2 linked regions of the Fibrella aestuarina BUZ 2 genome follow. Each later gene encodes a partner of the first gene's protein in a complex. Links are inferred from orthologs where the notes say so. Each region holds a gene or a part of one and is shown on either strand. Other genes may lie near its edges.

Evidence for each region.
Region 2: the proteins of groL (region 1) and metK are in contact, whole or in part, in a cryo-EM structure (PDB 8P4O), measured with the Escherichia coli proteins. The link is inferred for Fibrella aestuarina BUZ 2 from one-to-one orthologs.

The regions. Positions count from the first base shown.
Region 1 is NC_020054.1:2,754,997-2,766,421, forward strand. The notes cover bases 5,058-7,958. They hold groL (chaperonin GroEL), read left to right. Parts: upstream 5,058-5,641; coding sequence 5,642-7,276; downstream 7,277-7,958. Other genes in these bases: FAES_RS11275 (co-chaperone GroES), read left to right, coding at 5,252-5,530; FAES_RS11285 (inositol oxygenase family protein), read left to right, coding at 7,510-7,958. In the rest of the region: FAES_RS11250 (hypothetical protein), read right to left, coding at 1-184; FAES_RS11255 (MGMT family protein), read right to left, coding at 255-632; FAES_RS11260 (DUF1223 domain-containing protein), read left to right, coding at 710-1,459; FAES_RS11265 (VWA domain-containing protein), read right to left, coding at 1,477-4,200; FAES_RS11270 (hypothetical protein), read right to left, coding at 4,282-4,986; more of FAES_RS11285, read left to right, coding at 7,959-8,376; FAES_RS11290 (Nif3-like dinuclear metal center hexameric protein), read left to right, coding at 8,512-9,621; FAES_RS11295 (zinc ribbon domain-containing protein), read left to right, coding at 9,731-10,486; FAES_RS11300 (DUF58 domain-containing protein), read right to left, coding at 10,591-11,425.
Region 2 is NC_020054.1:5,494,911-5,506,325, reverse strand. The notes cover bases 2,826-5,716. They hold metK (methionine adenosyltransferase), read left to right. Parts: upstream 2,826-3,577; coding sequence 3,578-4,855; downstream 4,856-5,716. Other genes in these bases: FAES_RS22745 (CsbD family protein), read right to left, coding at 5,627-5,716; FAES_RS22750 (HPF/RaiA family ribosome-associated protein), read right to left, coding at 4,951-5,328; FAES_RS22760 (DEAD/DEAH box helicase), read left to right, coding at 2,826-3,341. In the rest of the region: lipA (lipoyl synthase), read left to right, coding at 1-627; FAES_RS22765 (lycopene cyclase family protein), read left to right, coding at 734-1,888; more of FAES_RS22760, read left to right, coding at 1,950-2,825; more of FAES_RS22745, read right to left, coding at 5,717-5,812; FAES_RS22740 (AMP-binding protein), read right to left, coding at 5,936-7,633; FAES_RS22735 (hypothetical protein), read left to right, coding at 7,778-8,305; FAES_RS22730 (hypothetical protein), read left to right, coding at 8,435-9,082; tRNA guanosine(34) transglycosylase Tgt, read right to left, coding at 9,091-10,221; FAES_RS22720 (glycosyltransferase), read left to right, coding at 10,415-11,415. UniProt on the Escherichia coli protein: Catalyzes the formation of S-adenosylmethionine (AdoMet) from methionine and ATP.

The sequences.
Region 1 (11,425 bases):
GGGGCGGAAACCGGATCCACAGCACACCGGCAGTGGTACGCAGTTGCAAGCCATCGTAATCGCCAATTCGGTTCGCCATATAACCCTGCACCCGCCCCGACAGCGTCTGGGAAGGCTGCGCGCTCAGGGCGAATGTCCAGAAAAGTCCGATACAGGTGTAGCGATAGCGTCGGTGCCAGTTCATGAGTGGGAAAGGTAGGCGCCTGCTATGAAGAAGGGCTTAACCTGCTATTAAGAAAACTTCAGGTACGTGGTTAGGAGGCTAATTCGATCGAAGGATCCCACAGGCGGTTCTTGAAGTCGACCACGGTGTCGTCGTCGACGGCTACGCCTTCGGCTTCGAGCAATTCCTGCATGCGGGTAGGAGAGCCAAAGAAGTTTTTGCCTGATAAAATGCCCAGCCGATTCACCACCCGGTGTGCCGGTACGTCGTCGCGGCCGTGGGCGGCGGTCATGGCCCAGCCTACCATGCGCGCACCGGCCCGCAGGCTGAGATACTGGGCAATGGAGCCGTAGGTGGTGACGCGGCCAACGGGCACCTGTTTGACCACCTCATACACATCCTCGAAATAGTCGCGCTGCGGATCGGCCACCGAACCGTCCGCCGTGGTTAGTTTTCGTTTGTCAGCCATACACGAAAGTACGACCAAAACGCACCGATCGCGCCGCTTACGCGTTTCAGATCCATACCGCTATCGCCTCGACGACTATGTCTACGCAACGCCTCGTGCTGCTCCTGCTGGCGGGTGTCAGCCTGTTTATCTGCAACGCCAACCGGGTGTTTACCAACGCCCCAAAACCCGTGGCGGTCATCGAACTCTTTACGTCGCAGGGCTGCTCAAGTTGCCCCGCCGCCGACCGCCTGCTGGGCGAGACCATCCGGCAGGCCAACGCCGAGGGGCAGGCTGTGTATGCGCTCTCCTTCCACGTCGACTACTGGGATCGGCTGGGCTGGCGCGACCCCTTCAGCGGGCATCAGTACACCGAGCGGCAACGCCGCTACGCGCAGCTGTTCAAGCTCCAGACGGTCTATACACCGCAGGCCGTGCTGAATGGCAGGCAGGAGTTTGTGGGTTCCAACCGGGCACGGCTTAAAGCTCTGATGGACAATGCGTTGCAGGACGGCGCGCGCGTGGGTGTCCAACTCGCCACGCAACGGAAAGGCAATACCATCACGGTCGACTATAGCCTCACGGGTAATCTGTCAGGTACGTTGCTCAACGTCGCCTTAGTGAGTGGGTCGGTCAGTACGGACATAGGGCGGGGCGAAAATGCGGGGCGCAAGCTCGTGAACAACAACGTGGTGCGGGCTTTCGCTACGGTACCCGGCCGGGAGCACGGGCAGGCTACGCTCGTGGCACCCGCCAACTTCGATCCGGACGACGGGGCGGTAATCGCCTACGTGCAACAGGAAAAAACGCTGACGACGCTGGGGGCCAGCCAGATTGCGCTGAGGTGAAACCGCCCCGCGCTCGGTTAGCGCGCCGGTAGTTTTTTGGCCTGTGCTTCCAGAATCAGTTGCAGGCTGGCGGTTTCGGGCGTGACGTGCGCGAAGGTGCCCTTGCCCCGTTCAGCTAATTGCTTGAGACGCTGCCCCATGATGGGGTTCTTGCCGAAGGTAAATACCGTCAGGTAGATGTCCTGCCGGGCAAAGTCGCTGATGAGTTGGGTCGTTTCGTCGCTGACGGGGAATTCGCCATCGGTGGCCAGCACAATGCGGTTGTTGCCCGCCCGGAGGTAGTTTTTGTTCGCCACTTTATAAGCGAGGCGCAGGCCTTTGTTGCCGTCGGTGTCGCCATCGGATTCCAGCTCGTCGATGACGCGGGCAATGTCGCTCGCCCATTTGCCCGACGTTGGTTCCAGCACTACCCGCGCTTTGCCCGAATATACCACCACCGAGATCTGGTCCTCGGGCCGAAGCAGCTTCAGCAACGATTTGATAGATCGTTTGAGCAGGGGCAGTTTCTCGGGCGCGTCCATCGACCCCGATACATCCAGCAAAAACACCATGTTGTTGGCCGCGAAGCCAGCCAATGAGGGCACCACTTCTGCCGGGCGACCACGGTCGACGTACACCGTATCGACCCGGGTACGTTCCACATACACCGTATCACGGCCCGCTACGGTCTTTTGCGGGGCGGAGCCCGGTTGCTTGGCGGGTTTGTCGGCTCGGCCAAGGAGAGGCTGGTCGGCTGGCTGGGTACGTTGCGGCGACGGAGGTAAACCGCCCGACGCGGCTACCCGCTGGAAAACAAACACGTCGGGTTGGATGACGGCTTTGAGCAGGGGCTCTTTGGCCAGTTCGGTGAATCGGTTATAGTCGTCGACCAGGTGATTGAAGCCGTAATAAACCGATTGGTAGGGGTGTTCACCCGTTCGCGCCAAAAGAGGCCGGGCCTTTCTGATCTGCCCGGCCAATTGAATAGAGGCTTCGGCAATGTCTTCGTAGCGCGAGTAGGGGCACAGGCCGTTGCTGCGGCCCAGCCGGGTTAGGTTGTTCAGGTTGGCATATTCGTTGGCGATCAGGTGGCGAGCGGCCGAGTCGATCGGGGCGGTTGGCGGCAGTTGCGCGGCGCGTAGGCTGTAGAAGTCCCTGACGCCAAACAGGGCGGCTTTATCGTGGTCGAGCAGGGCAAGTAACGCTTTGCCCGATCGGTTCCAGGGGCTGGCTGGCACGGCAACCCGGTAGCGCTCGAACACGCGCCGAACATCGGCGTACAAGGTTTCTTTACGCTGATCGAACCGCTCGAATAGGTAGGCGTAGCGGTCCAGAATGGCGTCGGCGCGCTGCCACCGATCCTGTTGGTACTGCTTGCCGGTGGTGTAGCCTGTTAACTCAATACTCAACTGATCCAGCTCGGTCAGCATCGCCAGCAAGACCTCGGCCTGCGTCGTCAGCGACGTACGGTAGGGCTCGGGAATCGCCTGGCTGTTGCGGAGCAGCAGGCGGTAATCGGCCGTGGGTACGTGGTAGTTGTCGTGTGAATAGGTCAGGTCGGCTCTACGTTGGGGCCGATCGCGGTACAGGGCTATCGACGACTGGTAATCGCGGGCGACGACCTGAAGCTGATGCAACTGCCGCAACGATTCGTTGATAACGTCGACGTAAGCGTTCAGCACCCGGAACGTACCTGAGCTGATGGGTGTAGTCGCGGGCTGGACCGTAAAGGGTGGGGCTGGTTTATCGGTGAACGGCGTCGGCTGGGTACGTGTCGGCGGCGCATCGGGCTGGGCGGTTAGCCGAAACCTGGGGCAGTAAGTGGGGTAGTTGAGCAGCGGCCTGGCCGACTGACTGTAGCCAACAAAGGCCCGATGGCTGGCGATGAGGTCGCCGTTGACGTGATTGATCAGGTCCAGGTAAACCTGATTGCCGTACCTGGCCGACTGCCGGGCGGCAAAGGTGTACTCATTGACAGCCTGCCGTTTTACGGCCTGAATCGCCCGTAGCGCTTCCCGGAAACGACCGACCATGTCGGAAGCCGGATAGGCGAGTTGGGCATTGGTCTTCCCGAAACTGGCCAGGGCTTCCTCGTCGGCCAGCAGGCTTTGCTGCACCCGCTCTACGGGCCAGGCCGTGGGCTGGTCGTCGGTCAGCACAAAGGAGAGCGAGTCGAGCAGGCGCTGCTGTTGGTGCAGAATCTGCTCCATCTCGCGCTGCGTCGCCAGATAGGGGTTAGTTGGCTGGTGGGGCACGTACCGGTTTTGGAGCTGCGCCAACTCCCGGGCCAACGCATCGCGGTCTTGCCCGCATTGCTCGGTCAGGGTTTGCAACTGGGCCATCAACGCCGCTGACCGGCTCAGGCTGTCGCGCTCATAGTCCTTCAGGCGCACGTAGGTTTCCAGCGCCTTGCCAGTTTGGTCAAGCTGATTGAGGCGTTGCCACAGGCGTTCGGCAGTGGCAACGAGCGGTTTCTTCTCCGCGGCGGTCAACCCCGTCCCGGCCAGCGCTTTCTGGTAATAATACGTCTCTAGCGGCCCCGACGACGGCAGCCGGAGCGACCGGTCGGGGTGGCGCTGGTAGTGCCTCACCTCGTCGTGATAGGCTTTGAGCCCGTTCAGCCGCGCCAGCACCAGCTCAGCCGACTGGTTCAGAAACGCCACAAAGCCGTTTAGCGTCTGCGTGGGTGTTTCGGGTGGCGGGGCGGCCCAACTGAGGCCAAGACCCAGCACGAACGTAAGGAACAGAAAGAGGGATCGCATAGGCCAACCAGCCGATAGGAGTGAGGCGACAGCCGCCCGTCGCTATCGGGAAAGGTAGCACGCACTGGCGCCGATTTGTGCTCAGGCCACGGCCTCGTTGAGCAACTGTTGAGTTATCGGCAAAATGGTCTCCTGCTCTTCAAGCACCTGACGGCTCTCAACCCGGAACGCGGCCGGGTTGGGTAGGTCGTAGCGCCGGGCCAGATCGACTTTCAGGCGCTCGAAGGTAGTGCCCAGGTTACGGCGCAGCCGGTCACGCAACAGCCAGTGCACATGGCGCCCGCCAGGTACGTTGGTGTCATACAGCGTGAGCCGGTACTGATATACTGACAGATCGGCGGTATGCGTGTAGTGGACGAAGAGGTAGCCTTCATCGCGGTGGAGCGGGAGCAGGCCCACCGGTTCCAGCGTTAGGGTGGCGGCCAGATCGGCCCAGCGTTGGCGGCCTTCGGTGAGGGTTTCGTGGAAACGGGGCAGGGCAAACGACACAATATCGTCGACTTCCTGCATCAGCGGGTTGTCCGGTAGCTCGGATTCGTAGTTGATCCGGGGTGGCGGGCCACTGATTCCGGCCACACGCTTGGGAAAGGCGGCAGTCAGTGTACCTTTGCCCCGCCGAAAACGAAGGGTATCGTCATAATGACGTTGCAGATCGGGGAGGTCAGGGCAGAGCCGGTTTTGGGCAAAGCGCTGCCCAACCCCCTGTAGATACGCCAAAACGACATATTGTTTGTATTCGGCGTCGAGTCGGTCTTGTGTCAGCCAGTCAGACGGAAGCGAAATCATAGGCAGTTTCGGTCAGTTTAAGCAAAGCATGGCGTTGTGTCAATGTACGTTGAAAACGGATTTTGGCAAAAGAAATGCGCTTATCATGCCGAATTTGCCAAACAAGTGAGGCGTTTTTCGGCTAAACGGCCCTAAAAGTTATCATCGACTGAAATTTTGTCAGTGTTCAGCTTTGGCATAGTGCTTGTCCGGCAGGCCGATGTCTGATTCTTCGTAATCAATCATTTAATAACCTTAATCATCGCTTTTTGCAATGACTACAGCAATGGAAGACGTAAAAGTGAAACCCCTCGCAGACCGCGTGGTGGTAGAACCCGCACCCGCTGAAGAGAAAACAGCTTTCGGGATCATCATTCCCGACACGGCCAAAGAAAAGCCCCAGCGTGGCACCGTAGTGGCCATCGGTACGGGTAAAAAAGACGAGCCGCTGACGGTTCAGGTGGGCGACACCGTACTCTATGGCAAGTATGCCGGCACCGAGATCACCATCGAAGGCAAAGAGTACCTCATCATGCGCGAATCCGACATCTTCGCCATTGTGTAAAAATTAGTTTAATGTCTAACGTTCAATGTCCAAAGTTTGGGTTGCCGAGCACTGTTTGAGTCGCCGAGCAACATTGGACTTTAGACCTTGAACCTTGAACGATTCCAAAAAATGTCTAAGAAAATTTTCTTCGATACCGAAGCCCGCGATAAGATCAAGAAGGGCGTCGACACACTGGCTGATGCCGTGAAAGTAACCCTCGGCCCCAAAGGCCGTAACGTCATCCTCGACAAAAAATTTGGCTCACCCGCCATCACCAAAGATGGTGTGACGGTAGCTAAAGAAATCGAGCTGAAAGACGCTATGGAGAACATGGGCGCTCAGCTCGTGAAAGAAGTAGCCTCAAAAACGGCTGACTCAGCCGGTGACGGTACCACGACGGCGACCGTACTGGCGCAGGCGATCTACTCGATCGGTGTGAAGAACGTAGCCGCCGGTGCCAACCCGATGGACCTGAAGCGGGGCATCGACAAGGCCGTACTGGCCGTAACGGCCAACCTGTCGGAGCAGTCGCAGACGGTAGGTGACGACTTCAGCAAAATCGCGCAGGTAGCTACCATCTCAGCTAACCACGATGAGGAAATCGGTACGATGATCGCCGAGGCGATGAAAAAAGTAGGTAAAGAAGGCGTGATCACGGTAGAAGAAGCGCGCGGTACCGAAACGGAAGTGAAAACCGTTGAAGGGATGCAGTTTGACCGGGGTTACCTGTCGCCCTACTTCGTGACGAACACCGAGAAAATGGAAGTTGAACTGGACCGCCCGTTCATTCTGATCTCGGAGAAGAAAGTATCGTCGATGAAAGAACTGCTGCCGGTGCTGGAGCAGGTGGCTCAGACGGGCCGTCCGCTGCTGATCATCGCAGAAGACGTTGACGGTGAAGCCCTGGCTACACTCGTCGTAAACAAAATCCGTGGTGCCCTGAAAGTAGCGGCTGTGAAAGCACCGGGCTTCGGCGACCGTCGGAAAGCCATGCTGGAAGACATCGCCATCCTGACGGGTGGTACGGTGATCGCCGAAGAGCGTGGTTACAAACTGGAAAACGCCACGGCCGATTACCTCGGTCAGGCTGAGAAGATCATCATCGACAAAGACAACACCACGATCGTAAACGGGGTGGGTCAGAAAGAAGATATCTCGGGCCGCGTTAACCAGATCAAAGCGCAAATCGAAAACACGACGTCTGACTACGACCGCGAGAAGCTGCAAGAGCGCCTGGCGAAACTGTCGGGTGGTGTGGCTATTCTCTACATCGGTGCTGCTACCGAAGTAGAAATGAAAGAGAAGAAAGACCGCGTTGATGATGCCCTGCACGCGACCCGCGCGGCCGTTGAAGAAGGCATCGTAACGGGTGGTGGTATCGCCCTGATCCGCGCTATCTCGGCCCTCGACGGTGTCAACACCATCAACGAAGACGAGAAAACCGGTGTGAACATCATCCGTGTCGCGCTGGAGGCTCCCCTCCGCACGATCGTAGCCAACGCCGGTGGCGAAGGTTCGGTTGTCGTGAACAAGGTTCGTGAAGGGGAAGGTGGCTTCGGCTACAACGCCAAGAACGACACCTACGAAGATCTGTTCGCGGCGGGTGTTATCGACCCGAAAAAAGTAACCCGTCTGGCCCTGGAGAACGCAGCGTCGATCGCTGGTCTGCTGCTGACGACGGAATGCCTCATCGCCGACGAGCCCGAAGAGGCACCGGCTGGTGGTCATGCACACCCCGGCGGAGGCATGGGCGGCATGATGTAAGCCACGTACCCAGGTACGTTCGCTACCCGTATAGAAACGCCCCCGGTCGGACGATCGGGGGCGTTTTTGCGTTTACCTATGTATTCTTCGTTGCGATCCAGCTTATCCGTGCGCAGGCCACAACGACCCGTCGGTCTATAGAAGAATGCCATTTACGAGCCTGTACGGATTCAGTAGATGCGCTACTGGCCAAATCTTTGTAAGTTTACAACTTGACGCTAAAGTCGCTCAGCATGACCACGTTCCCGAATACCGACCAGAATCCGCTCGCCAGCCTGGACGAGTGGGAAGACGACCTGCTCCTCCGCTATCCGGAGCCGGAAGCCAAGGCGAAAGAAGAGTATCGTAACTACGACGACCCGGCCCGCGATACCGTTCGTGAGTTTTACCGGCTCAACCACACCTACCAGACTTACGACTTCGTCCGGCAGAAAGAGCGCGAGTTCCTGGCGTTCGATAAGAAAGAGCTGCCGGTGTGGGGGGCAATGGAGTTTCTGAACACGCTCGTCGACGATTCTGACCCCGATACCGACCTCGATCAGTTGCAGCACCTGCTCCAAACCGCCGAAGCCATCCGCGCCGACGGCCACCCCGATTGGTTTGTGCTGACGGGCCTGTTGCACGACATGGGCAAGGTGCTGTGTCTGTTCGGTGAACCACAGTGGGCCGTGGTGGGCGATACGTTCCCCGTCGGCTGCGCACATTCCGACAAAATCGTTTACCCCGAATATTTCGAGCAGAACCCCGATTCGCACGACGAGCGCTACAACACCAAATACGGTGTCTATGAGCCCAACTGCGGGCTGCGGAACGTACACATGTCGTGGGGGCACGATGAGTATCTGTACCAGATGATGAAGGATTACATGCCCGAGCCAGCCCTGTACATGATGCGGTATCACTCGTTCTACGCACAACACCGCGAGAACGCCTACGACCACCTGCTCGACGACCACGACCGGGCCATGTTCAAATGGGTCAATGCGTTCAATCCTTACGATCTGTATTCGAAGAGCCCCAAGCCGCCCGTCGTGAGCGAGCTGAAGCCCTACTACGAAGACCTGATCGCCAAATACCTGCCTGCTACGCTGAAGCTGTAAAGAACAGGTAACCCGCACCGAAGCGCCCTCTTTTGGTTAAAGGAGGGCGCTTCTGCGTTAGCAGGCCCGCTACCTTTGTTCCCGCAGCCAGTGACTCACTGACTGACCCTTAAGATTGTACTCCTGTTTGTATCGATGAGCCAACCGATCCTCCGCGACCTGACCAACTACCTCGACGCCTTTGCGCCCCCTGCCTACCAGGAAGCCTACGACAACGCCGGCCTGATCGTGGGCGACCCGAACGTACCCATCACGGGCGTGTTGGTGTCGCTCGATGCCACCGAAGCTGTTGTCGATGAGGCGATTGCCAAAGGCTGCAACGTCATTGTCGCGCACCATCCCATTGTCTTTAAAGGCCTGAAAAAACTGAACGGGAAAAACTACGTGGAGCGGACGGTGATTAAGGCGTTGAAAAACGATGTCGCCCTCTTTGCCGCCCATACCAACCTCGACAACGTGGCGGGCGGCGTCAATTTTCATATTGCCCAACGGCTCGGCCTGCAAAACGTGCAGATACTGGCTCCCAAAGCTCAGACGCTCAGCAAGCTCGTCGTCTACACCCCCGAGGCCGATCTGAACGGCGTCCTGACGGCGTTGTATGAAGCCGGAGCGGGCCGCATTGCTACCTACGACCACTGCTCGTTTCGGGTAGGCGGCACCGGTACGTTCCGGCCGCTCGACGGGGCCAACCCGGTGGTGGGGGCCGTGGGCCACGACGAGACCGTGCAGGAACTGCGGCTCGAAGTGCTGCTGCCAACGTACCTGGAAGGCGCCGCCGTGCGGGCCATGCAACAGGCCCATTCCTACGAAGTCCCCGCCTACGACCTATACGCGCTCAACAACACGAACCAGACCGTCGGGTCGGGGGCAGTGGGCGACCTGCCCGAATCGATGGATGAACGTACCTGGCTCCGGCATCTGAAAACCAGTATGGGCGCTACGGTGGTGCGCCATACGCCCCTGCGCGACCGGCCCATCCGGCGTGTAGCCGTATGTGGCGGAGCAGGCAGTTTTCTGCTGGGCGATGCCCTGCGCGCCGGTGCGGATGCGTTCGTAACGGCCGATTATAAGTACCACGAGTTCTTCGACGCTGAGGGCCGTTTGGTCATCTGCGACATCGGACATTACGAAAGCGAAGTCTTTACCAAAGACCTGATCCAACAGCATTTGGCCCAAAAATTCACTACCTTTGCGGTAATTTTGTCAGAAACCAATACGAACCCCGTTTCGTACTATTTTGACTGAATAATGAACCAGTCCTGCTGACGATGACTTGGGCGCCACCTCGAGCGGCCGAACTTTCAGCGCACCGCGTGCATTATTCATTATACATTAAAAAAACATACTCCCCCGAATGGAACTAACGGTAGCGCAAAAGTTAGATGCACTTCTTAAACTGCAAACCATTGACTCTCAGTTAGACGATATCCGCAAAATGCGCGGCGACTTGCCTGAAGAAGTTCGCGATCTTGAAGACGAAATCATCGGGTTCGAGACACGGATCGGCAAGTTCAACAGTGAGATCAGCGCGCTACAAGAAGAAGTAGATCGGTATAAGAGCACGAAGAAAGACGCCGACAAGCTCATCGCCCGCTACAAAGAGCAGCAGATGAACGTGCGGAACAACCGCGAATTCGACGCCATCTCGAAAGAGATCGAACTGCAATCGCTCGAGATCGAACTGGCCGATAAGAAAATTGGCGAATCGCAATTCCGGATTCAGTCGAAGCAGGAAGAGATCAACGCCACGCAGGAAACGCTCAATACCCGCAAAGAAGACCTGCGCGTGAAAAAGCAGGAACTCGACCAACTGGTTGCCGAAAGCGAAGCCGACGAGAAGCAACTCGCCGTGGAACGCGAAGCCCAGTCGAAAAACGTAGAAGAGCGTCTGTTGCTGTCGTACAACAAAATCCGGAACAACGCGCTCAACGGTCTTGCCGTGGTAACCGTAAAACGCGGTGCGTGTGGTGGCTGCTTCAACGTAGTGCCGCCGCAGCGCCAGGCCGACATCAAAGACAAGAAGAAAATCATTGTCTGCGAACACTGTGGCCGTATTCTGGCCGACGTCGACGCCGTTGTGGAAGTAGCCACTACGGGCCGGGGACGGTAGTTGAATGAACAATGTATAGTGCACAATGCACAATGGGGGCTGACGCAAGAGTAATATGCGTCAGCCCCCATTGTGCATTGTGCACTATACATTGTTCATTCAGATTATTTCATCTTCGTCCGCTTCACCAGGTAGGCGCTCAGGATGGGTTCGAAGCCCTCGGCAATGTCGGCTTCGATGAAGTCGATGCGGTACTGGGCACAGCGGAGTTTGAGCGCCTGTAAATAATCGCCCACGGCCTGCTTGTAGGCCTCACGTACCTGGTTGGGCTGAAGCTTCACCCGGGCGTTGGTTTCCAGATCGATAAATTCGTGCGGCTGATCGGCGAAGGCGAAGGCCTGCTCGGTGCTGCGGTCCGTCACGTGAAAGATCAGCACCTCGTGCAGGTTGTGGCGCAGGTGTTGCAAGGCCGAAAACAAGGCATCTTGCCGCGCCGGGTCAGCGCCGGCCGTGTCGAACATGTCGCTGAACAGCACCACCAATGACCGCTTGTTGATCTTCTCGGCTATTTCGTGAATCACCTCGGCGGTGCTCGTACGCCGGTTGGGCGCGTTTGATTTCAGCAGCTGATTCAGGTGCTCAAAGATCTTGTGCACGTGCCCCGGCGTCGATTTGGTAGGCGTTTGCAACTCAATCTCGTTAGCAAACGTGCAAAGGCTCACAGCATCGCGCTGCCGTTGGAGCAGATACGCCAGACTCGCCGCGCCCATCGCGCTGAAGGTCACCTTCCCAAAATCCTTCTCGGGGTAATACATCGACGACGACACGTCGAGCAGCAGGTGGCAGCGGAGGTTGGTTTCCTCTTCATACCGCTTGACAAAGAGCTTGTCGGTTTTGCCGAATACCTTCCAGTCGATGTGGCGGGTGCTTTCGCCAGCGTTGTAGAGCCGGTGCTCGGCAAACTCGACCGAGAAGCCGTGAAAGGGTGACTTGTGTAGG
Region 2 (11,415 bases), 2.7 Mb from region 1 along the record:
CGACCCAACGAATACGATGCCGATGAGCCGCGTCGCGTGGCCGAAGCCATCGTGCTGATGAAGGTGAAACATGCCGTCATCACGTCGGTTAACCGCGATGAATTGAAAGACCGGGGTGCCGAAATCTGGTACCAGACGGTGCGCGCGGTGAAAGAAGCGTCGCCTACGACCACCATCGAAACGCTGATCCCCGACACCAAAGGCAACTGGGACGCCCTGATCCGTATGATCGAAGGCGGACAAGAGGTAGTGTCGCACAACATGGAAACCGTGGAGCGCCTCTACCGCCGGGTCCGTCCGCAGGCCCGTTATGAACGCAGCCTGGAGCAGATTCGCCGGACCAAAGACTTTGGCAAACGCACCAAAACGGGTATCATGCTCGGGCTGGGCGAAACGCAGGATGAGGTCTTCAAAGCCATGGACGACCTGGTCGAAAACGGCTGCGACGTGCTCACGCTGGGCCAGTACCTGCAACCAACCAAGATGCACCACGAGGTGATCGAATGGATTCATCCCGACACGTTTGCGATGTACAAAGAAGCCGGTGAGCAACGCGGCATCAAGTTCGTGGAGTCGGGGCCGCTGGTCCGGTCGAGCTACCACGCCGAACGCCACGTGAACGTATAAAGAAACATCCTCCGTAGTCGTTAATCATCATGGGCGGTGATTTGTGAGTCAAACGCAACAAATGACCACGAATGACGATTAATGACTACGGAGGACATTTCTTTTCATGAAGAAATACGATTATATCATTGCGGGCGGCGGTATGGCTGGCCTGAGCCTGGCGTATTACATCAGTCAGTCGAAACTGCGCGATAAGTCGATCCTGATCGTCGATAAGGAGGCCAAAGACCAGAACGACCGAACCTGGTGTTTCTGGGAGCGCGAGACGGGGCCCTTTGAACCCGTTTTGTTCCGTAAGTGGAATACCGTCGATTTTTACGGCACCACGCTGTCGGGATCGCTCAACATCGGCGACTATCAATACAAGATGCTGCGTGGTATCGACTTCTACGACCACGTCAAAGCTCATCTGGCCCAGTTTTCCAACATCGAGTTTCGGTTGGGGACGGTCAACCGGATGAAAGATACGGCCGACGGCGGCTTTCTGATCGTAGACGACGAGCCGATGATCGCCGACCTGATTTTCGACAGCACGCACCCGCTGAACCTGCGCGATCCGGCCAACCACAACCTGCTGCAACATTTTAAAGGATGGGTCATTACGGCCCAGAAACCGTGTTTCGACGTGGCACGCCCGCGCATGATGGACTTCCGCGTGGCGCAGGAAGGCGACTGCCGGTTTCTATATGTCCTGCCGTTCGACGAAAAAACGGCGATGGTCGAGTACACCATCTTCAACGACCACCTGCTCACGCCCGAGCAGTACGAACAGTCGCTCCGCACCTACATCGACACTTACATTGATACGGGCGGCTATCAGATCAGCGAGACCGAGTTCGGCGTGATCCCCATGTCGGACGTACCCACGCCCGAACATCCTGGTGATCACATCGTCCGGATTGGTACGGCGGGGGGCTACACCAAACCGTCGACGGGCTACACCTTTCAACGTACCCAGCAGAATCTGCGCGAACTGGTGAATATGCTGGCCGCTACAGGTCGCCCTGAACGCCGTAAACCGTGGCTCATGCAGACGTTTAAAGGCCTGCTCGATAGTGTGCTGCTGAACGTGTTGCAGTACAAACGGCACCCCGCCGACGACATTTTTACGCGCCTGTATGAGCGCAACCCGCCCGCCCGCATCTTCCGGTTCCTCGACGAAGAAACGTCGCTCTGGGAGGATCTGCGCATTATGAGCACCGTACCGCTGGGCCCCTTTACCGTCGGGGCGTTCGATGTGATGCGGAAGCGGGTGTTCTAAACCTGGCAGCGCTCAGCGCGGACGTAGCCGTTTAACCACAGGATGGGCGTACTTTTGGGTAATGAATGATGACCAACGTACCCCGCGGGGAGCCGCCCAGCGGAGTGCTGCCCAGCAGGGAGCCGCCCAACCTGCCGTCGCGCAGGTACTCACTGCCCTTGGTATCGACGCCCTGAACCCGATGCAGCTTGCTGCTGAGGCGGCTATCAAGCCCGGCACCGATACGTACCTGATCGCCCCCACGGGGTCGGGCAAGACGCTGGGTTACCTGCTGCCGGTACTGGCCCTGCTCCGCGCCGATCGGCCGGGCGTGCAGTGTCTGGTGTTGGTGCCTTCCCGCGAGCTGGCTATGCAGATCGAGCAGGTCTGGCGCAAGATGGCGACGGGCTTCAAAGTCAACGTTTGTTACGGTGGGCACTCGGCCGAAACGGAAGTGCGCAACCTGAGCAACCCACCGGCTCTGCTGATTGGCACGCCGGGCCGCATCGCCGACCACCTCACCCGCCGCTCCTTCGACCCAACGAGCATCGACACGCTGGTGCTGGATGAGTTCGACAAGTCGCTGACGCTGGGTTTCCACGACGAGATGGCCTACATCATCGACCTGTTGCCCAACCTGCAAACGCGGGTACTGGTATCGGCCACGGCGAGCGTGCGCGTGCCCGACTTCGTAAATCTGCATAAGCCCACCCGGCTCACCTTTGGTACAGAAGAAAGCAACCCCGTTTCGCTGACGCTGAAGGCCGTGCCAACCGCCGGACCCGACGACCGCGAGGCGCTGTTCAAACTGCTCTGCACGTTTGGCGACGATGCGGCCCTGGTATTCTGCAACCTGCGCGAGACCGTTGAGCAACTGACCGATTACCTGAATCGCAACGGTCTGTATGCGGCTGCCTACCACGGCGCTTTGGAGCAGGATGCCCGCGAACGCGCCCTGATCCGGTTTCGCAATGGCAGCGTCACGTACCTGATCACTACCGACCTGGCCGCGCGTGGCCTCGACATCCCCGAACTTCGGCACGTCGTTCATTACGAACTGCCGACCCACGAAACTGAGTTTACGCACCGCAACGGTCGCACCGCCCGGATGCACGCCACCGGCACTGCTTACCTGCTCTTGCCCGACCGCGGACCCTCCGACGACGTACCTGGGTACGTTCCTGACGACCTCGACACGTACCCATTGCCCGCCAAAACGCCACCACTGCCCGCACCACCCGCCTTCGTGACAATCTACGTGAGTGGTGGCAAGAAAAACAAGCTGAGCAAGGGCGATATCGTGGGGTTCTTTATCCAGAAAGGCCAACTCGCCAACCAGGATCTGGGTCGCATCGAAGTGGGCGACTACATGGCTTTTGCTGCCGTTCGCCGCGACCGCGTTACCGATCTGCTCGCCCGCGTTCGGGATGAAAAAATGAAAGGAAAGAAATACAAAATCGACGTGGCGCGGTAGGCAGCGTGAGGCTGGGTATACGTGGCCTTTTTTGTACTGTGGGCTGAGGAATTGCGGCTGTCACCTAAGCTTGCCGGAGGATCAGGCGGCAGTGACAATTCCTTTGCCGACACGCGTTTGCGATCCCTCAATCTAGCCAATGGTGCTCAAACCGCGCCGGTGTAACGATTGTGCCTTATGGCTTTACAGATAAAGCCTTAGTTTTGTGCTTTCAAACTAAGTCATAACGGAGTCGCATGCCCTATCTATTTACGTCCGAATCTGTTTCAGAAGGACACCCCGACAAAGTCGCCGACCAGATCTCCGACGCACTCATTGATAATTTTCTTGCGTTCGATCCCAGCAGCAAAGTAGCCTGCGAAACGCTGGTCACGACGGGGCAGGTCGTGTTGGCGGGTGAGATCAAAACCGAAACCTACCTCGACGTGCAGAAGATTACGCGGGAAGTGATCCGCAAGATCGGCTACACCAAGAGCGAGTACATGTTTGAAGCGAACTCGTGCGGGATTTTCTCGGCGCTTCACGACCAATCAGCCGACATCAATCAGGGCGTTGACCGGGAGGTGACCAACGACGACTTCGAGACAAAAGCCAACGCGCAGGGTGCCGGTGATCAGGGCATGATGTTTGGCTACGCCACCAACGAGACCGACAACTTCATGCCGTTGCCGCTCGATCTGTCGCACAAGATCCTCCAGGAACTGTCGCTGATTCGCAACACCGAGCCGAACCTGATCGGCTACCTCCGTCCCGATGCCAAATCGCAGGTGACGATCGAGTACTCCGACGATGACCGGCCCATTCGGATCGATACCGTGGTAGTATCCACCCAACACGACGATTTTGATTCGGACGAGGCGATGCTGGCGAAAATCCGCGAAGACATCATCAACGTGGTGATCCCGCGTGTGAAAGCCAAGCTGAAGCCCGAATTGCAGGGCCTTTTCAACGACGATATCACCTATTACATCAACCCCACGGGTAAGTTCGTTATTGGCGGTCCGCATGGCGATACGGGCCTGACGGGCCGGAAAATCATCGTGGATACCTACGGCGGGAAAGGCGCACACGGTGGCGGCGCGTTTTCGGGGAAAGACCCCTCGAAAGTCGACCGTTCAGCGGCCTACGCGACCCGGCACATCGCCAAAAACATGGTCGCCGCGGGCCTGTGCGATCAGGTGCTGGTGCAGGTATCGTATGCCATCGGCGTGGCTAAACCCTGCGGACTGTATGTCAATACGTACGGCACGGCCAAGGTGTCGATGCACGACGGCGAGATTGCCGAAAAAATCGGTCAGCTATTCGACATGCGGCCGTACGCCATCGAGCAACGGCTCAAGCTGCGCAACCCGATCTATTCAGAAACGGCTGCCTACGGGCACATGGGCCGCAAAAACGAGGTAGTTACCAAAACCTTCGGCTCAAACGGCACGAGCAAGCAGGTCGAAGTAGAACTGTTCACCTGGGAGAAACTCGACTTCGTCGATCAGATCAAACAGGCGTTTGGGCTGTGATGAATGACTAATGTATAGTGCACAATGCACAATGGGGCTGGCGCGTCTTACTCTTGCGCCAGCCCCATTGTGCATTGTGCACTATACATTATTCATTAAAACTCGTCCTGCTCTTGCTCAACGGCGTTTTCTTCGAGCTGATAACGAGCGCTGGTAATCGCCGGGCTTGAGAAGTCGGTGCGTTTCTGTTTGCAGCGCACCAGTTTGTCCTTCATCACATCGACCAACTGATCCACAGCGGCTTCAAAGGATTTATTGCGTTCAACGACAAAGAGTTCTTTTCCAGGAATGTTGAGCCGCACCTCAACGATTTTGTCTTTTACTTTGGCCGATTCGGCCCCATCCAGTTTTAAGAAAACCTCCGCACTTACGATGCGGTCGTGGAAGGTGTCGAGCTTGTTGAGTTTCTTCTGAATGAAATCCAGAAGTGTCTGATCGGCCGTGAAGTGCACGGCGTGAGTTTGTACTCTCATACTGTCCAAGCGGTTATAAAGTGAAACATATACCAATGGACTACCTAAGTTTGCCAAAATGGCTATACGAGTCAACCCTAACGTCGAAATATCCAAACGTGTTTCACGGGTAATCTGAGCAAATGGCGCTTTAGGTAAGAGAGTGTCCCAATATGCCCGTGCGTGGAACAGTCCCCAAATGAAGATTCTTTATATTGTCTAACTATGGCTCTGCCAAAAGCTAAAACGTGCCCATTTGGACACAAAAAAGCCCAATTGGCTGTGTAAACCAATTGGGCGCTTCAAGTACTGCTGCTGGTTACAGGTCAGCTATAGACTTGTTGATTTCGTCTTTTGTTTTGCCCGTCTTCTGCTGAATCCGGCCCCACATTTCGTCTTCTTTTCCGTCGGCGTATGTCAGATCATCATCTGTCAAGTCGGCATAAGCCTGCTTGATTTTCCCTTTCATTTCGTTCCAGGCGCCTTTCAATGTTGTCTCGTTCATGATGTTGAATGGATTTACGTGTATGTATGCCAGACTCACACTGAGTCATGCCTATAGAACTGAATCAAGAAAAGATTGTTTGATGCACTGACATAAAGGATAGCAAGAATAAATAGACGTGACTTATTCCCAGATAATTAACTGATCGTGGTTGTACCACGGCTGTAACTGGGCATCGTAGCGCGCTTCGATCACGTTGCGCTTGATCTTCATGGTGGGCGTCATCATGTTGTTGTCGACGGTCCAGGCGTCGCGCACGACTACCACCTTTCGCACGCGCTCGTAGGCGTGGAGGGTTGGGTTCAGTGCGTTGATGGTGTCTTCCAGGCTGCGCTCTACCAGAATCCGCTCGGCATGTTTGCCCATCTCCGAGAGCACCACCAGCGCCATCGGCTGCGGTAACTGCTGCCCGGCCACGCAAATCTGCTCGACGTAATTGTTGTCGGCAAAGCCAAACTCGATCTGCGACGGCGCCACATATTCGCCTTTGGCCGTCTTGTACATCTCCTTCACGCGCCCCGTAATGGTCAGGTAACCGTCGTTGTCCAACGTACCCACGTCGCCCGTTGCCAGCCAGCCATCCTGTAAGACCTCGCGGGTCAGGTCCGGGTTTTTGTAATAGCCGCGCATCAACCACTTTGATCGGGTCAGGATCTCGCCCGTATCCGGAGCAATAGCCACGTCCATGCCGGGGTAGTGCTTGCCCACCGTTCCGTCGCGCATGTCGTCGAGGGGCATCATCGATACGGCCCCGAGGTTTTCGGTCATTCCGTAGGCTTCCTGAATACGAATGCCCATCCGCCGGAACCACTGAATAAGCGATTTGGGCATGGGCGCGGCACCCGTCAGGATGAGTACGGCCTCGTTGAGCCCCAGCCCCTGCCGGATCTTCTTCTTTACCAACCCCGATACAATCGGGATGCTGAGCAGGCGGTCGAGCTTCGATTGCGACATTTTGGCCAGCACACCCTGCTGAAACTTGGTCCAGATGCGGGGCACGGCCAGAAAATGCGTGGGTTTGGCGGTCGCCAGGTTTTTGGCAAACGTATCGAGCGATTCGGCAAAATAGACCGTGCCGCCCGTTGCCAGGCTCGTTGCCTGCACAATGTTGCGCTCGGCGATGTGGCAAAGCGGCAGGTACGAAAAGAACCGGGCGTTGGGCGTATCGTGCTTGAGCAGAATGCGGGTGTCGAACAAGGCCTCTGATACGGCCTGATGGTCGATCATGACCCCTTTGGGCGTTCCCGTCGTACCCGACGTATAGATAATGGTGAACAGATCGTCGGGTTGCGGGCGGGCAACGGTCGTCATGGGCTCATAATGCGCCATAATCTCGTCCCAGGCCATCAAGTCGCTCCGATCCGACAGATCGGTGGCGGGGCCGTAAGTGGGAAAACCTACGAGAGTAACGCCATCAGGAACGCCGGCTTTCATGCCCGTCCAGTTATCCAGTTTGCCGACAAACAGGACGGGGCAGCCGCTGTGGGTGAGCACCTGATGGAGTTGCTCGGCGGTGAGGGTAGGGTAGAAGGGAACCGAGATATGCCCACTCAGCAGAATGGCCAGATCGGCAATGAGCCAGTGGGCGCAGTTTTTCGAGACCAACCCGATGTTGCTGCCGGGCGGTAGCCCCAGCGCGTTCAGGTACGTGGCCATCCGGCGCGCCTGCTGCCCAACTTCGGCCCAGGTGTAGTCGATGAACCGGTCGCCCACGGGTTGACGCAGGTACGTTTGCGTAGGCTTTTCGTGCTCCCACCTCAAAAAAAGGTCCGTCAGGGTGGGGGAGGTAACCGGTGAATTGGGTGGAGCGGTCATCTGCATAGTCAGTTGATAGTACTTTTAAATGCAATTTAATACTTAAAAAAGCATATTATACAGGTCTAAACAAAATCCTGAACAGTCGGTTAGGATGTGACTGTAGCAGACCGTTGGTGACCAACCCGGCGGCCATACACCCTCAACGACATGGCAACGACAACAACCCGGAAGGCCGATTCGAAAACGGCGAAACGTAAAGCCGACGACGGCAAAGCAACGCAGCGTACAAAGCTGTCAGCAACGAAGAAACCCGCTGCGACCAAATCGACCAAAAAAGCCGATAACTACACGGATCCTGAGCTACGCGAGAAGCTGAAAGCGGACATTAAAGAAGGTGATAAAGGGGGCAAGGCCGGGCAATGGAGCGCCCGGAAAGCCCAATTGCTCGCCCACGAGTATGAAAAAGCGGGCGGCGGCTACAAAGACGACCACAAAACGGAGTCTCAGCAGCACCTCGACAAATGGACCGATGAAGACTGGCAAACGGCCGATGGTAAACCCGCTGAGCGCGAGGGGGGTACGACGCGTTACCTGCCCAAAGAGGCTTGGGATAAGCTGTCGCCTGCCGAAAAGAAAGCGACTAACGCTAAGAAAGTAGCCGGTTCCAAAGCGGGCAAGCAGAACGTACCTAACACAGAAAAGGCCAAAAAAGCCAGAGCCAGCAAGAAGGACTAAAGCAATAAAGTATCATCTATGTGACGTATAAGTAGCCAGAGGTTGATTTTGGTTGCCTAATTTAGGGGCAGACTAACTAAACCCGTTATGCGCCTTTATTCCCTATGGCTACTTACATTCTGCCTGATAATGCCCTCGCTGCTGTTGGCTCAACCCCACAAAACGGTGAAGAAACGCTCGATGCATTTGTTCGAGCAGTTTGAGGTATTGGCTGATAACGACACCGTGCGCGACGGGGCTTATCAGAAACGCAGCATAAAGGAGCGTAAGCTATTCGAAGAAGGGCAGTACAAAGCCAACAAACGGGTGGGTGTCTGGACCTTCTACAGTGCGTCGGAGCAGCCCGAACTGGTCTACGACTACGACACCCGGCAGGTAAAGAGCAGCAGTAGGGGCTCTTCGGCCTCGTCGGTGGCGCAAGTGCAGGAGGGCGATAGTGTGGTGGCGATGGTACTCGACGATGGGCCCGTGTACCTGGCGAGTTCAGCGCAGGTGTACGGTATCATCGCGCGCACCGTTCGGTTGCCGGCTAGCCTGCAACGGAATGGCGTGAACTTCGTGTCGTTCAAGGTCATGGCAACCGTGTCGGCTAATGGCACGCGCTACCGCGTCATCTCGTCGAATCAGGATAAAGAGCTACTCAAAAGCTGCCGCGAGGCGGTCGATCTGGCGTTCAAAGACGTCGACTGGGTGCCCGCCCGTTACCGAGATCAGCCCGTCACGGCAACGTACCTGTTTGAGGACGTCACGCTGCAAGGCTACATCCGCCCCCGCTGATAGGGCCGTTACATCCGCACCATCAGCCGGGTCGTCATCTCGTTTTTCCAGGCGACAAAATCACCCGCTGCGATGTGCGCGCGCGCCTGCCGAACCAGCCACAGGTAAAACGTCAGGTTTTGCAGCGAGGCGATTTGCCCGCCTAGCAGTTCATCGGCTTTGAAGAGGTGGCGCAGGTAGGCTTTGCTGTAAAAGGTGCTCGCATAGCCCCCCAAGGTGGCGTCGATGGGGCTGAAATCGCGGCTCCACTTCTCGTTTTTGATGTTGATGATGCCTGCCGTGGTAAACAACAGCCCATGCCGGGCGTTGCGGGTGGGCATCACGCAGTCGAACATATCCACGCCCAGCGCAATGGCTTCGAGGATGTTGGCGGGCGTACCCACGCCCATCAGGTAACGGGGCTTGTCGCGCGGCAGTATCTCGTTGACCAGGTCGATGGTCTTGTACATGTCCTCGGCGGGTTCGCCCACGGCCAAACCACCGATGGCGTTGCCGGTCCGTTCTTTACTGGCGATCGTCTCGGCCGACTGCCGCCGCAGGTCTGGGTACGTGCTGCCCTGCACGATCGGAAACAGGTATTGCTGATAGCCATAATGCCCTTCGGTTTCGTCGAATCGGCGGATGCAGCGGTCGAGCCAGCGGTGAGTCATGTCCATCGAGGCTTTGGCGTAAGCGTAATCGCAGGGGTAGGGCGTGCATTCGTCGAAGGCCATCATAATATCGGCCCCGATCGTGCGCTGAATGTCCATGACCCCTTCCGGCGTGAAGGTGTGCTTCGAGCCGTCGATGTGCGACTTGAACGTCACGCCTTCTTCCTTGATCTTGCGCGTATTCGACAGCGAATACACCTGATACCCGCCCGAGTCGGTCAGGATGGGGCGCTGCCAGCCGTTGAAACCGTGTAACCCGCCCGCCTGCCGCAGCACGTCGAGGCCGGGGCGCAGGTAGAGGTGGTAGGTGTTGCCGAGGATGATGTGGGCGTTGATGTCGGTTTCAAGTTCGCGCTGATGCACCGCCTTCACCGTCCCCGCTGTGCCCACGGGCATAAAAATGGGCGTTTGAATGGCCCCGTGATCCGTCGTCAACGTACCCGTGCGGGCCTGCGACTGCGGATCAGTCTGTTCAATCGTAAATGTCATAAGCTAGTCAAAGCGGTATTCCGCCTGGAGCGAAGGGGCCGAAAAGAGGGCGAGTCATGGCAGAACCAATCGCAACCGTGCGGTGCTCCCTCCGTCACTCTTTCGGTCTTTCACTCTTTAGTGCAAAGGTACGTCGCTATCTTTACAGACCGTTTCCCCCACGTACTCATTTGATAACACCGCTACGGTTCTTGTGATTCTCTTTCTACTGGCAGGCTGGCTCGTTGTGCTGGCTGTTCAGGTTGGTTGCCTGCTGTTTCTGTTTGCCCGAACGGCCCTGCGCCCCGTGGCTGACCTCGCGCCGCCAACGGCCCCTACAACGGGCGTAACCATCGTGGTTTGCGCCCATAATGAGCACGATAACCTGCTCGAATTGCTCCCGCTGCTGACGGCGCAGGACTACCCGCTCTACGAAGTGCTGGTGATGGATGACCGCTCGACCGATCTCTCCGACGTGCTGCTGGATGAGATGGTGACGCTGTTGCCCAACCTGCGCTTCATCCGGATCGACGTGGAAGCCGCGCACGTGACGCCCAAAAAATACGCCCTGACCATCGCCCTGAAAAAGGCAACGTACCCGGTCGTGCTGCTGACCGACGCCGACTGCCGCCCCGCCTCCGACCAATGGCTGGCGGGTATGGTGGCGCTGCTTGGGAACAAGGACACGGAAATCGTGCTGGGCATCTCGCCCTATGAGCGCGCGCCGGGCCTGCTCAATTTCCTGATCCGCTCCGAAACGCTCTTTACCGCCGTGCAATACGTGTCGCTGGCGCTGGCGGGGCGAGCTTACATGGGGGTGGGGCGCAACCTGCTCTACCGCCGCGAGGTCTTTTTTCGGCATAAAGGCTTCTACAGCCACATGCGCATTTGGGGCGGCGACGACGACCTGTTTGTGAACGAGGCCGCAACGGCGCAGAACGTCGCCGTGAGCCTGCACCCCGACACCTTCACGACCTCGGCCCCCAAACGTACCTGGGCCGACTGGAAGCGGCAGAAACAACGCCACCTGAACGTGGGACGGCAGTACAAGAACGGTGACAAAGCCATGCTCGGGCTTATCACGGCCTCGCACGTGCTCACCTGGCTTTTGGGGCTGGGCGTGGCTGGGTACGTGCTATATCTGGCCCTGACGGAGCAGCGGGAGGCCCTCCTGAATCCGATGCTGTTGGCGGCAACGGGCCTGTTTGTGCTGCG